Regions from separate parts of the Kitasatospora sp. NPDC057904 genome, predicted to be linked through region 3. Evidence: riboswitches for the same ligand, from Rfam matches in the RefSeq annotation. Region 3 holds a riboswitch; each other region holds the start of a gene.
What was found. Region 3 has a riboswitch for cyclic di-AMP ahead of ACFVSN_RS40250 (M23 family metallopeptidase). Riboswitches for the same ligand answer to the same signal wherever they lie in the genome.

Region 1 (4,298 bases), on a different contig from region 3:
CAGCCCTGACGGGCCGATGTCCTACGATCTCCGCCATGAGCACCGCAGCCATCCCGGGCGCGCCACTGCCCGTTCGCACTCCAGGCTCCCGTGCGCGGGGGCGCCACCGTCGCCCCGAGCGCCCCGAGATCCCGTCCGGCTCCCCGGCCCTGGTGCTCGCCGTGCCCGCGACCGCCGGGCCCGAGTCCCACTCGGTCGTCGAGGAGCTGCTCTCGATCGTCCGCAGCGAGCAGAACGGCGTCCAGACCGCGGTGGGCTACCTCCCCGGCGACGGCACCGAGGGCGCGGACGGCACCGAGCGCAGCATCGGCGAGCTGCTGGCGGCCGCCGCCGAGGCCGGCGTCCCGGCACCGATCCTGGTACCCCTGGTGCCCGGCCCGCACGACTTCCTGCCCGAACTCCACGCACTCGCCGCCGAGTACGGCGCGCACGTCACCGACGTGCTGGGCCCGCACCCGCTGCTGGCCGAGGCCGTCCACGTCCGCCTGTCCGAGGCCGGGCTGGCCCGCGCCGACCGCGCCCGCCTGTTCGCCATCGCGACCGCCGCGGACGGCGTCGTGCTGACCACCGTCGGCGGCGAGGACGCCGCGGCCGCCGCCGGCATCACCGGCGTGCTGCTGGCCGCCCGCCTGGCCGTCCCGGTCGTCCCCGCCGCGCTCGACGTGCCCGGCTCGGTCGCCGCCGCCGTCGCGCACCTCAAGGAGACCGGCTCGCAGCGCCCCGCGCTGGCCCCGCTGGTGATCGGCCCGGAGGCGGACTCCGAGCTGCTCGCCACGGCCGCCGAGGAGACCGGCTGCCCGTCCGCCGCGCCGCTCGGCGCCTACCAGACGGTCGGCCAGCTCATCGCCTCGCTGTACCTGGCCGCGCTGCCGGCGCCGTCCGCGGAGGCCCTGGCCGCCGCGCAGGCCCAGGCCGAGGCCGAGGCGGCGGAGGCCGCCTCCGAGGGCTCCCGCGCGGCCCACGCGGCCGGCGGGACGGCCTCCGGGGCGACCGGGGAGGCCGCCGGCGAGTAACCGCCGACAACGCGTACGGAAGGGCCCGGAGCGACCGCGCTCCGGGCCCTTTCGGCTTGCGGCGTAAGGGAATTAAGAGCCGAATGCGCGAGATGTCCGTTCTGTGATTGTTTGCGATCGGGTGACCGCCCGTCATGCGATTCCTGAGAGCCTGACAGTTGTGCACATCCGCAGGTTTATTGCGAGAAAACGATCATTTTCGATCTTGGAGAAGGAAATTCTTGGCGGCTTTCCATAATCCGTGATGCGCATCACAGGTATTTGCAGTTCGTACTTAAGTCTGCTTAACGTGCTCCCCGTTCGTGACCACACGGACCCAGCACATCCGCAACGCCGAGTCCTGCCGTCGGGTGCGCTGGAAGCGCGAAAACGCACCACGGCAGGAGCGGGGGACCCACAGGTAAGTCGCCCCGGACCGATCCACGGAACGGTCCTGGGCTAGGGGTGAAGCCGCGCCACAGCGCGGCCGGGCAACTCCGGCCCGAATCCGACAGCTCACCTCGCAGGCGTGGGAGAGGACCGCGTCTTCATGCTGCCCACCAACGGCACTCGCCTGTCCAGCCGCACCCGCCGCGTGATCGCCGCCCTCGGCGTCGCCGGCGTCGGCCTCACCATCCCCTGCCTCACCTCCGGCACCGCCTCCGCCGCCTCCGTCGCCACCTGGGACAAGGTCGCCCAGTGCGAGAGCAGCGGCGACTGGAGCATCAACACCGGCAACGGCTTCTACGGCGGCCTGCAGTTCACCTCCAGCACCTGGGCCGCCTTCGGCGGCACCTCGTACGCCCCGCAGGCCAACCAGGCCACCAAGGACCAGCAGATCGCCGTCGCCGAGAAGGTCCTCGCCTCGCAGGGCCCCGGCGCCTGGCCCGTGTGCTCCGTCCAGGCCGGCCTGACCGCGGGCGGCGCCCCGGCCGCCGTCGACACCTCCGCCGCCGCGAGCACCGCGAAGGCCGCCCCGGCCGCCCCGGCCGTCAAGCCGGCCCCGAAGCCCGCCGCCCCGGCGCAGGACCAGGCACAGGCCCCGGCCGCCGCCGACTCCGCCAAGGGCACCTGGACGCAGAAGCGCCAGGACTGGACCCAGGGCGGCACCACCCAGGCCGGTGCCTCGGACTACACCGTCGTGGCCGGCGACTGGCTGTCCACGATCGCCGACAAGCACAACGTCAAGGGCGGCTGGCAGCGCCTGTACGAGCTGAACCGCGGCACCCTGACCGACGGTCCGGACACCATCTACCCGGGCCAGCACCTGTCCTTCGGCGACTCCGCCCAGGCGCCGGCCGGCCAGTCCGGTGACTTCAACTGGTTCGACCGCTCGCAGAAGCCGGGCCAGTCCTCCGCCGGGAACGCCGTGACCGCCCAGCCGGCCGCCGAGGCCCAGACCCCGGCCGCCAAGCCGTCCTCGAAGCCCGCCGCCAAGCCCTCCGCCCAGGCGCAGACCCCGGCCCCGGCCGTCACCGGCTCGATGGCCGCCGCGGTCAGCTTCGCCAAGGCGCAGGTCGGCCAGGCGTACGTCTACGGCGGCACCGGCAACGGCGGCTGGGACTGCTCGGGCCTCACCCAGGCCGCGCTGCGCGCCGCGGGCATCTCCATCCCGCGCGTCGCCAACGACCAGGCCGCCGCGAGCACCCATGTCTCGCTGGACAGCCTGCAGCCGGGCGACCTGCTGTTCTGGTCCAACAACGGCCAGGACTCCGGCGTCTACCACGTCGCCATCTACATCGGCGGCGGCCAGTACGTCGAGGCCGCCAACCCGAGCTCGGGCGTCCGCCTGCAGACCATCGCCAACTGGGCGCCGGACTTCGCCGGCCGCGTCTGAGGATCCTTCCGGAACCGTCCCGCCGGGGACGGGTGACGGATCGCGGATGACAGCGAACAGATGACAGATAACAGATGACAGATTTCATCATCTGTTATCTGTCACCCGCCCACCGCCCCGGGGAGAGACTGGTCGCTCTCCCCGGGGCTTCGGCGTACCCGCCTCCGAAGTCCGTGCCGCCTCCCCCCGGCGCGCACCCGCGGCTCCGCGCATCGGAGCATTCGCGTGGTCAAACCCCGGCCCAGCGGGCATGCTGCTGCTCTGCACCCGAGGAGGAGTCACCCATGGCCCAGGTCACCGTCACGCTCGACGCGAACCTCGCGATCGACGCGATGATGCTCTCCGGCACCAAGAGTCCCCAGGACGCCGTCGAACTGATCCTGCGCGACTACCTGGCCCGCGGTCGCCGCACCGAGACCCGCACCGGCGACGCCGCCGACGGCCACCGCGTCACCGCCGACCGCCCGACCGTCCAGGAGGGCTGACCCCGGCCCGGCACGGCACTCGCGGCACAGCCCAGCACGGCGCAGCACAAGCCCAGCACAGCACAGCACAGCCCGGCACAGCACAGCACAAGCCCGGCACAGCCCGGCACGGCACGCCGAAGGGCCCCGGAGAGCAACCGCCCTCCGGGGCCCTTCACACGGCCGTCACCGGCCTCAGCGCGCGCAGGCCCCCGTGGAGCCGCGCATGACCAACTCCGGCTGGAACATGAACTCCCCGCGCTGGGCGGCGTTCCCGCCCACCTCCTCCAGCAGCGCGTCCACCGCCGCCGTCGCCATCGCCTCGACCGGCTGGCGGATCGTCGTCAGCGGCGGCTCGGTGAAGGCGATCAGCGGCGAGTCGTCGAAGCCGACCACCGACACGTCCTGCGGCACCGACAGCCCCCGCTGCCGCACCGCCCGGATCGCCCCGAGCGCCATCATGTCGCTGCCGCACACGATCGCCGTGCACCCCTTGTCCAGCAGCGCGCCCGCCGCCGCGTGCCCGCCCTCGACGCTGAACAGCGTGTGGTGGACCAGCTCCTCGGCCTCCTCCTGCGTCCGCCCGAGGACGGTGCGCATCGCGGCCGTGAAGCCCTCGATCTTGCGCAGCACCGGCACGTACCGCCTCTGGCCGACCGCCAGCCCGATCCGCTCGTGCCCCAGCTCGGCGAGGTGCTGGACGGCCATCCACATGGCGGCCCGGTCGTCCGGCGAGATGAACGGCGCGTCGATCCGCTCGCTGAAGCCGTTGATCAGGACGAACGGCACCCCGCGCCCGGCCAGCCGGGCGTAGCGGTCGTGGTCGGCGGTGGAGTCGGCGTGCAGACCGGAGACGAAGACGATGCCCGCCACCCCCCGGTCCACCAGCATCTCGACCAGTTCGTCCTCGGTGGACCCGCCGGGCGTCTGGGTGCACAGCACCGGCGTGAAGCCGTGCCGGCTGAGCACCTGCTCGATGACCTGCGCGAGCGCGGGGAAGATCGG
Region 2 (4,298 bases), on a different contig from region 3:
GGGGGGACACCGTCCCGACGGTGATCGTCGCCGACGGCACCTCCTGTCCGCAGAAGGACCCCCGCGCCGTGGTCGTCACCCCGGACGACCTGCCCGTCGCGCAGAGCGGGAGCAGCGGCCCGCACGCCGCCTCGCTGTTCCGCGACGGCCACACCGTCGACGGCACCCCGGTGCGGGTCTACGTGGTCAGCTTCGGCCCGGTGATGTTCGACAACGCCGCCTCCACCGCCGCCGTGGCGCTCGCCCAGCCGCTCGAACCGGTGCAGGACGCGCTCACCGAGCTCGCCCTGATCACCGCCGGCGCCGCGGCCGTCGTCATCGCGCTCGCCGCCGCGGGCGCCCTGTGGATCGCCCGCACCGCCCTGCGCCCGGTCGACCGCCTCACCCGCGCGGCCCAGCACATCGCCCGCACCCAGGAGCCGGGCGTGACGATCGAGGTCTCCGGACACGACGAGATCGCCCGCTTCGGCGAGGCCTTCAACGCGATGAGCACCGCCCTCGCCGGTTCGCTGGACAGCCAGGCCCGGCTGATCGCCGACGCCGGCCACGAACTGCGCACCCCGCTGGCCTCCATGCGCACCAACGTCGACCTGCTCATCCGCAGCCAGGAGTCCGGTCGCCCACTGCCCGAGGCGACGCTCACCCGGATCCTCGGCAACATGAAGGCGCAGATGACGGAACTCTCCACCCTCATCGGCGACCTGCTCGAACTGTCCCGCCCCGCCGACGCCCGCGGCGCGAAGCCGCTGCCCGTCGTCGCCCTGCACGACATCGCCGCCCGGGCCGTCGAGCGGGCCGAACTGCGCGGCCCCGGCCTGGTGTTCGGCGCCGACCTGACGCCCTGGTACGTGCGCGCCGATCCGCACGCGCTGGAGCGCGCCGTGATCAACCTGCTGGACAACGCGGTGAAGTTCAGCCCGCCCGGCGGCCGGATCGGCGTCTCGCTGGCGGACGGCGAACTCGCCGTCCGCGACGAGGGCCCCGGCATCGCCGCCGAGGACCTCCCGCACGTCTTCGACCGCTTCTGGCGCTCCCCGTCCGCCCGCCAACTGCCGGGATCCGGCCTGGGGCTGGCGATCGTCGCCCGCACGGTCCGCGCGGCCGGCGGCGAGGTCGCGCTCGCACCGGCCGGCCCGGACGGCGGCACCGTCGCGACCGTCCGGCTGCCGGGCGCGGCCACACCGCCGCCGGAGACGCCCCCGCCGGCCGGCGCCGACCGGAGCTGAGGCCGGCGACGAGAACGGCAGGCCGGAAGACAGCGACCGGCCCGGCCCACGAGGAATCCTCGTGGGCCGGGCCGGTCTGGGCGTGTCCCGCGCCCATGTCCGCCGGTGCGGCGATCACCCGGTCGAGCGGTCACCCGACATGACCATCCCGGACGATCGTTTCGCCCCGCACCTACGGTGGTCCGTCATCCCCGAAGGGGGGAGCTCAGAGCGCGACGCCGTGCGCCCGGAGGTAGGCGACCGGGTCGATGTCCGAGCCGTACTCCGGCCCGGTGCGGATCTCGAAGTGCAGGTGCGGGCCGGTCACGTTGCCGGTGGCACCGGACAGGCCGAGCTGCTGGCCGACGGTCACGGACTGGCCGACCGTCACGCCGATCGAGGACAGGTGCGCGTACTGCGCGTACTTGCCGTCGGCGAGCTGGATCTCGACCTCGTTGCCGTAGGCACCACCGTTGTCGGCCTTCACCACGACGCCGTTGGCGACGGCGCGCACCGGGGTGCCGGTGGAGGCGACGAAGTCCTGGCCGGTGTGGTGGCCGGAGGCCCACATCGCGCCGGCGACGCCGTACGCCTCGCCGAGCACCGGGTTGGCGAGCGGGGCGACATAGCCGGAGGCGGCGGCGACCGGAGCGGCGGCCGGAGCCTGCGCGGGCTGGGCCACGGTGGCCTGGACCTGCACCTGGGCACCCGGGGTGGTGGCCTCGGTCTGGACCTGCACCTGCGGCTTGGCGGCCGGGGCGGCGGGCTTCTGAGCGGGAGCGGCCGGGGCGGCCGGGGCGGCCTGGGCCGCGATCGCGAGCGACTGACCCGGGAAGATCAGGTTCGGGTTGGCGCCGACCACGGAACGGTTGTGCGCGTACAGCGCCTGCCAACCGCCCTCGACGTGCTTGGCGTCGGCGATCTTCGAGAGGGTGTCACCGCTGACGACCCGGTAGGAGGCGTCGCCCTGGGCGGCGGCCGGAGCGGCCGGGGCCGAGGCGGCGGCGACCGGAGCGGCGGGGGTGCCGGGGGCGGTGTGGGCCTGGGCGCTCATCGCGGTGACGAGCGGGAGGGCGAAGGAGACACCGGTGACGGCGGTCGCGATGCCGATGCGGGCGGCGCGGGGCAGGGTGATACGACGAGCCTGAGCAGGCATGGAAGTTTCCTCTCCGACGCCTGCGAGGTGAGCTGTCGGGTTCGGGCTGGAGTTGCCCGGCCGCATGCGCGGCTTCACCCCGAGCCGGCCCTGGAACTTCCGCGCAAACAGCGCGAATTCCGGTCCGGCGACTTACCTGTGGGTCCCCCGCTCCTGCCGTACAGAGTTCAGTGCGAGCCACCGGGCAGCGGCAGGACTCGGCGTTCCACCCGGTGGATCCGTCCGGACTGGCCGGTCGGTCGCTGAACTAAAACTCATCCGTCCGGGTGAAGCAATGTCGATCTCTTGAACCCACAACAACCCCACCCGCCACGATGACGCTCCGAATGATCCGGAATACGGTGCGTGCACAATCCATTCACTGCCCGCAGCGGATCAACGACCCTCCGCCGACGAGCCGACCCCTCCGTGACCACACGATCACCCACCGCACCCCCCGGACGCACCACCGGTGACCCTTGTCACGTGCACCCCGCCGGGCGGAGGATCGGGCCGTGGCCACAACCAACGCCGGCTCCTTGCGCCTGGGCACCGCGCAGGGACGCTGGGTCCTCCTGGCAACAGTGCTCGGCTCCAGCATGGCGATGCTCGACGGCACCGTGGTGAACGTCGCCCTGCCCCGCATCGGCACCGACCTCGGCGCCACCCTCGCGTCCCTGCAGTGGACGCTGAACGCCTACCTGCTGACGCTCGCCGGGCTCATCCTGCTCGGCGGCGCGCTCGGCGACCGCTACGGCCGGCGCCGGGTCTTCCTGCTCGGCGTGGTCTGGTTCGCCATCGCCTCCGCGGCCTGCGCCGCCGCGCCGAACATCCAGGTGCTGATCGCCGCACGCGCCGTCCAGGGCATCGGCGGGGCGCTGCTGACGCCCGGTTCGCTCGCCATGCTCCAGGCGGTCTTCCACCCGGACGACCGCTCGGCCGCGGTCGGCCTGTGGTCCGGCCTCGGCGGCGTGTCGGCGGCCGTCGGCCCGTTCGTCGGCGGCTGGCTCGTGGACGGCCCCGGCTGGCGCTGGATCTTCCTGCTCAACCTGCCGCTCGCCGCCGCCGTGATCGCGGTCGCCACCCGCTACGTCCCCGAGAGCCGGGACGAGAGCGCCACCGGCCGCTTCGACGTGCTCGGCTCGGTGCTCGCCGCCCTCGCGCTCGGCACCTTCACCTACGCGCTGACGGCGGGCGGCGAGGGCCTGTCCCCCGTCGTCTGGGTCACCGGCGTGCTCGGGCTCGTGCTCGGCGCGGCCTTCATCGTCGTCGAACGCCGCGCCCCCGAACCGATGCTGCCGCTCGGGCTGTTCTCCTCGCGGCTGTTCACCGCCGTGAACCTCGTCACCCTCTGCGTGTACGCGGCGTTCAGCGGCGTCTTCTTCCTCCTGGTCGTCCAGTTGCAGATCGTCGCCCGCTTCTCGCCGCTGGTGTCCGGCCTGGCCCTGGTGCCGATCACCGTGCTGATGCTCGCGCTGTCCTCGCGCGCCGCGCGGCTCGGCAAGCGGATCGGCCCGAGGATCCCGCTGACCGTCGGGCCGCTGCTGTGCGCCGCCGGGGTGCTGCTGATGCTGCGCGCCGGCGCCGGCTCCTCCTACTGGGCGGACGTCCTGCCCGCCGTCACGGTGATGGGCTGCGGCATGACGCTGCTGGTCGCTCCACTGACGGCGACCGTCCTCGCGGCCGTCGAGGTGCGGCACGCGGGCATCGCGAGCGGGGTCAACAACGCCGCCGCCCGCGCGGCCGGCCTGCTCGCGGTCGCGGCCCTCCCGGCCCTGGCCGGCCTGAGCGGCGACGCGTACCGGGTGCCGGCCGCGGTCGACAACGCCTTCCACACCGCGATGCTGATCTGCGCCGGGCTCCTGACGGCCGGCGCGATCACCGCCTTCGTGACCATCCGCGGCAACGTGCTGGCCCCCGAGGACCACCCGGTCGCGGAGCCGGACACCGAGTGGTGC
Region 3 (4,298 bases):
ACGGAGGCGGCCAGCCGGTGCAGGCCGAGGTGGTCGAAGGCGAGGACGCACAGCAGCCGGGCGGTCTCGCTCCCGTAGCCGTGCCCCCACGCGTCCCGGCGCAGCACGTACCCGAGCTCGGCCGACCGGTACGGGCCGAGGGTGAGGGCGGCCTGGCCGATCGGCGCGGCGTCCGCCGGGTCGTCGGCTCCGGCGTCGGCTCGGGGTGCGGCGTCGGCTTCGGCTTGGGGTTCGGCATCGGCGCCGTGGAGGGTGACGGCCAGGCGGTAGGTCTCGCGTTCCTCCTCCATCGCCCCCTCCAGGTAGAGGGCGAGCTGGTCCGCGCAGGCCTCGCGGTCGCGCGGCTCGAACGGGAGGTACCGCGTGACCTCCGGGTCGCCGAAGAGCGCGTGCAGCGCGTCCAGTTCCTCCGGGGTGTGGTGGTACTCGCGGATGGCCAGCCGGGGGCCGGTGAGACGTACGGGGACCATGGCTGCCGACCCTACCCCCGACCAGCGGTTACCGTTCGAGCTATGAACGACGAAGACCTGCGGCTCGCCCCGCGCACCAGGGCCGCCGACCTGCTCGCCTGGGCGGCGGCGGAGGGCCGCACCCCGGTGGCCGAGGCGCCGCTGCGCACGGTGCTGGCGCTGCTGGAGCTGGGCGAGGGCAGGATGCGCGACGGCTGGCCCGAACTGACCTCGGACGCCGTGGAGCACCTGCTGTACGAGCGGCTCCACCTGTACGTCCAGCCCGCCCCCGACGAGGACCCGTTCGCGTACGGCGAGGCCGTCCGGCTGCTGGTCGACCACCAGCGGGCGGCGAAGCGGCTCAACGCCAAGCGGCAGGAGCGGCTGCACGCCGAGGCCGAGTGGCAGGGCGAGGTCGCGGCCGGGCTGCTGCGCCGGGCGGACCTGGTGACGTGGCCCCGGCTGTACGCGGTGCTGCTGCGCGCGCACGGGGTGGACGTCACGGACGGGGCCGCGGTGCGGGACTGGCTCGCCGGGTTCCTCGAACTGGCCGAGGAGGACCGGCTGGACGCGTTCGCCGCGCTGGCCGAGGCCGGGTGGCTGGACGAGCCGGACGAGCAGGGCTGGGGCCCGGGCCGGGTGCTGTCGGTCGGCATGGCCACGGACGGTGCGCGGCGGCTGCTGGAGCAGGGCCTGATGCGGCGCAGCTACCGCAACCTCGCCGAGCTGAACGCGCTGGGGCGCCCGATGCCGGACGAACTGGCCGGGGACTTCGGGCAGTTCGAGGACGCGGCGGTGCAGGCGGCGCTCGCGCTGTGCGGCGAGTGGACGGTGCCGGGGCTGCCGCGGCTGCTGGTCGAGGAGTTCCCCGAGCTCGCGCCGGAGCCGGGGCCGGCGGAGATCGAGGCGTACCTGGCGCAGCTGCCGCAGGCGTCGGAGCCGTCGGAATCGCCGGAGCCGTCGGAGCCGTCGGAATCGCTGGAGTCGCCGGAATCGTCGGAGCCGTCGGAACGGGACTGATGCGGAAGGCCCCGGCCGGCGACGGTCGGGGCCTTTCCCGTTTGCGTTGCGCGGCGGCTAGGGGTTCAGGCCGCGCTGCTGGAGCCAGGTCTCCGGGTCGACCGGGGCGCCGCCGCCCGGGCGGACCTCCAGGTGCAGGTGGGGGCCGGTGACGTTGCCGGTGGCGCCGACCTTGCCGATCTGCTGGCCGGAGGTCACCGTGCCGCTGCCCTTGATGATCGAGGAGAGGTGGCAGTACCAGATCTCGGTGCCGTCGGGCAGGGTCTCGACGATGCGGTAGCCGTACGCGCCGGACCAGCCGGCCGAGGTGATCGTGCCCTGGCCGACCGCGAACACGGCGGTGCCGGTGTCGGCGGCGAAGTCCAGGCCGGTGTGCAGGTGCGCCCAGTAGCGGGCGCTCTGGCCGTAGTGGGCGCTCAGGTTGTAGTCGCGCACCGGCAGCGTGAGGGCGGCGGCCTTGGCCTTCTCGGCGTCGTCGGCGGCCTTCTTCGCCTCGGCCTCCTTGGCGGCGGCCTTGGCCTGGGCCTCCTGCGCGGCCTGCACGCGGGCGCCCTCCTCGGCGGCGGTGCGCTGGCCGTCGGCCTGCTGCTGGATGCGGGCGGCGAGCGCGAGGCCGGGGTCTGCGGCGAGCGCGACCGGGGCCTCGTCCGGGGACTCGACGGCGGGCGCGGCGGCCGGGGTCGCGGAGGCGAAGCCGGTGGCGCCCAGGGTGGCGGCGACGGCGGTGACGCCGAGCAGCGGGGAGGCTCCGCGGGTCTGACGCGGCATCCGGTGGCGGTTGGCCTCGGCCTCCGGGGCCGGGAACTCGTCCCCGGCCGGACGGGGGTGGTCGAGGAGCTGGGTACCGGCGGCAGGGCCGGCGGGCTGTGCCGGGGTGTGCGTCGACGCCACGGAGGCGTGCTCCTTTCCTTCCTTCGCGCCTACCGGGTTAGCTGACGGGTTCGGAGCAGGAAGGTCTCCTACGGCCGGGCCGGGGCCCCGCCGATTCACCCCAAGGAACGTGGTTCCCCGGCTCCCTGACCTGCCCGGAGGCCGGCCGGCGGGATTAGGCGACGGCGCACGGTGCCGTCTGGGTACGGCGTTTCGACCGCGCTGCGTTATCAAACGTTAATCCTAGGGCGCCCTGATTCCAAGCCATCCGCCCGGGACGGCCGACAACCGGGCGGGTGCCTTGCGCCCTATGACTGATTTGCGGCTCTTACCCACCCCTGGCACTACTTAACGTGATTGGGCATCACCGAACGACGGCCCGACCAGGCCCGTCTGAGTACTCCTACTCATGTGCGGCGGCCGGACCGCCGCCATCCTGGCGCCATGAACGCACCGATGCAGTCACGCACCACGGCCGCGTACTACCTCCAGGCCGTGCTCTCCTTCGCCCTGTCGGGCACCGCCCTCGCCCTCGGGATCGCCTACCTGCCGGTCGGGGCCTGGACCCGGGCCTTCCTCGGGATCGGCCTGCTCTACACCGTCACCTCCTCCTTCACGCTCGCCAAGGTCATCCGGGACAAGCAGGAGACGAACGAGATCGTCACCCGGGTGGACCAGGCCCGGCTGGAGAAGCTGCTCAGCGAGCACGACCCGTTCAAGGTCGAAGGGACGTGAGGGGGCGGGGTGCCGGTCGGCGCGGACGGCCTCCTCACATCAGAGCGGGCCGATAGCTTGACGGCTAAGGCTATTAGCCTTAGCTTTATGGCTATCGGCAGCACCGCCGATGCCACCGCAGCAGCGGACCGAGGAGGCCCACCATGAACGGCACCACCACCCCGGACACCCAGTACCTCGACGTTCCCGGCGGCCGGATCGCCTTCGACGACACCCGGAAGGGCGACGGCACCCCCGTCGTCCTCCTCCCCGGGATGCTCGACAGCCGCCGCTCGTACCGGCGCCTCGTCCCGCTGCTCGCCGCCGCCGGCCACCGCGTCATCACCATGGACCTGCGCGGCTTCGGCGAGTCCTCGATCGCCTGGGACGACTACGCGCCGGGCGCCATCGCCGCCGACGTCCTCGCCCTGCTCGACCACCTCGGCATCGAGCGGGCCGTCCTGGCCGGCAGCTCCTACACCGGGGCGACCGTCGTCAAGGTCGCCGGGGACGCGCCCGAGCGGGTCGCCGGGATCGTCCTGATCGACGCCTTCATCGAGAACCTCCCGCAGAACGCCCTCATGCGCGGCGTCGTCCACGCCATGGGGACCGTCGTCATCCACTGGCCCGCGTTCTGGGGCTTCTACCACCGCAAGCTCGCCTACCCGGGCGCCAAGCCGGCCGACTTCGACGCGTACGTGGCCGGGCTCGTCGACTCGCTGCGCACCCCCGGCCGCAGGACCGCCACCCGCGGACACGTCCGCGGCGACTCCTCGCCCGTCGGCTGGACCGCCGCCGTGCGGTGCCCGGCGCTCGTCCTCATGGGCGCCAAGGACCCCGACTTCCCGAAGCCGGAGGTCGTCGCCGACCGGCAGGCCGCGGCGCTCGGCGCCCGGAAGGTGATGATCGACGGCTCGGGGCACTACCCGATGGCCGACAACCCGCAGGCCGTCGCCGGTGCCCTGCTGCCCTTCCTCACCGAGATCGCCTGAGCCTCCTCCCCCGGATCACGACACAGAGAGACCGAGCCATGCCCCGAGTCGGACTGACGCCCGAGCAGGTCGTCGACCACGCCCTCGCCCTCATCGACGACCAGGGACCGGACGGCCTCACCCTCGCCGCCGTCGCCACCCGGGCCGGCGTCGCCACCCCCTCCCTGTACAAGCACGTCAGCGGCGGCCTCACCGAACTGCGGCGGCTCATCGCCGTCCGCGTCACCGAGGAACTGGCCGCCCGACTCGCCGA

Region 1: another riboswitch for cyclic di-AMP. It lies ahead of ACFVSN_RS11630 (transglycosylase family protein); the one in region 3 lies ahead of ACFVSN_RS40250 (M23 family metallopeptidase).
Region 2: another riboswitch for cyclic di-AMP. It lies ahead of ACFVSN_RS27505 (peptidoglycan DD-metalloendopeptidase family protein); the one in region 3 lies ahead of ACFVSN_RS40250 (M23 family metallopeptidase).

What each region holds. Positions count from the first base shown of each region.
Region 1 covers NZ_JBHVOL010000003.1:658,679-662,976, reverse strand. The annotation lists gene ACFVSN_RS11635 (hypothetical protein) at 36-1,013, shown strand; cyclic di-AMP (ydaO/yuaA leader) riboswitch at 1,376-1,535, shown strand; gene ACFVSN_RS11630 (transglycosylase family protein) at 1,522-2,829, shown strand; gene ACFVSN_RS11625 (hypothetical protein) at 3,114-3,314, shown strand; gene ACFVSN_RS11620 (LacI family DNA-binding transcriptional regulator) at 3,489-4,298, opposite strand, start outside.
Region 2 covers NZ_JBHVOL010000011.1:307,360-311,657, forward strand. The annotation lists gene ACFVSN_RS27500 (sensor histidine kinase) at 1-1,226, shown strand, start outside; gene ACFVSN_RS27505 (peptidoglycan DD-metalloendopeptidase family protein) at 1,432-2,361, opposite strand; cyclic di-AMP (ydaO/yuaA leader) riboswitch at 2,364-2,544, opposite strand; gene ACFVSN_RS27510 (DHA2 family efflux MFS transporter permease subunit) at 2,856-4,298, shown strand, end outside.
Region 3 covers NZ_JBHVOL010000030.1:58,486-62,783, reverse strand. The annotation lists gene ACFVSN_RS40260 (GNAT family N-acetyltransferase) at 1-470, opposite strand, end outside; gene ACFVSN_RS40255 (hypothetical protein) at 513-1,469, shown strand; gene ACFVSN_RS40250 (M23 family metallopeptidase) at 1,527-2,360, opposite strand; cyclic di-AMP (ydaO/yuaA leader) riboswitch at 2,373-2,531, opposite strand; gene ACFVSN_RS40245 (YiaA/YiaB family inner membrane protein) at 2,784-3,074, shown strand; gene ACFVSN_RS40240 (alpha/beta fold hydrolase) at 3,218-4,045, shown strand; gene ACFVSN_RS40235 (TetR/AcrR family transcriptional regulator) at 4,084-4,298, shown strand, end outside.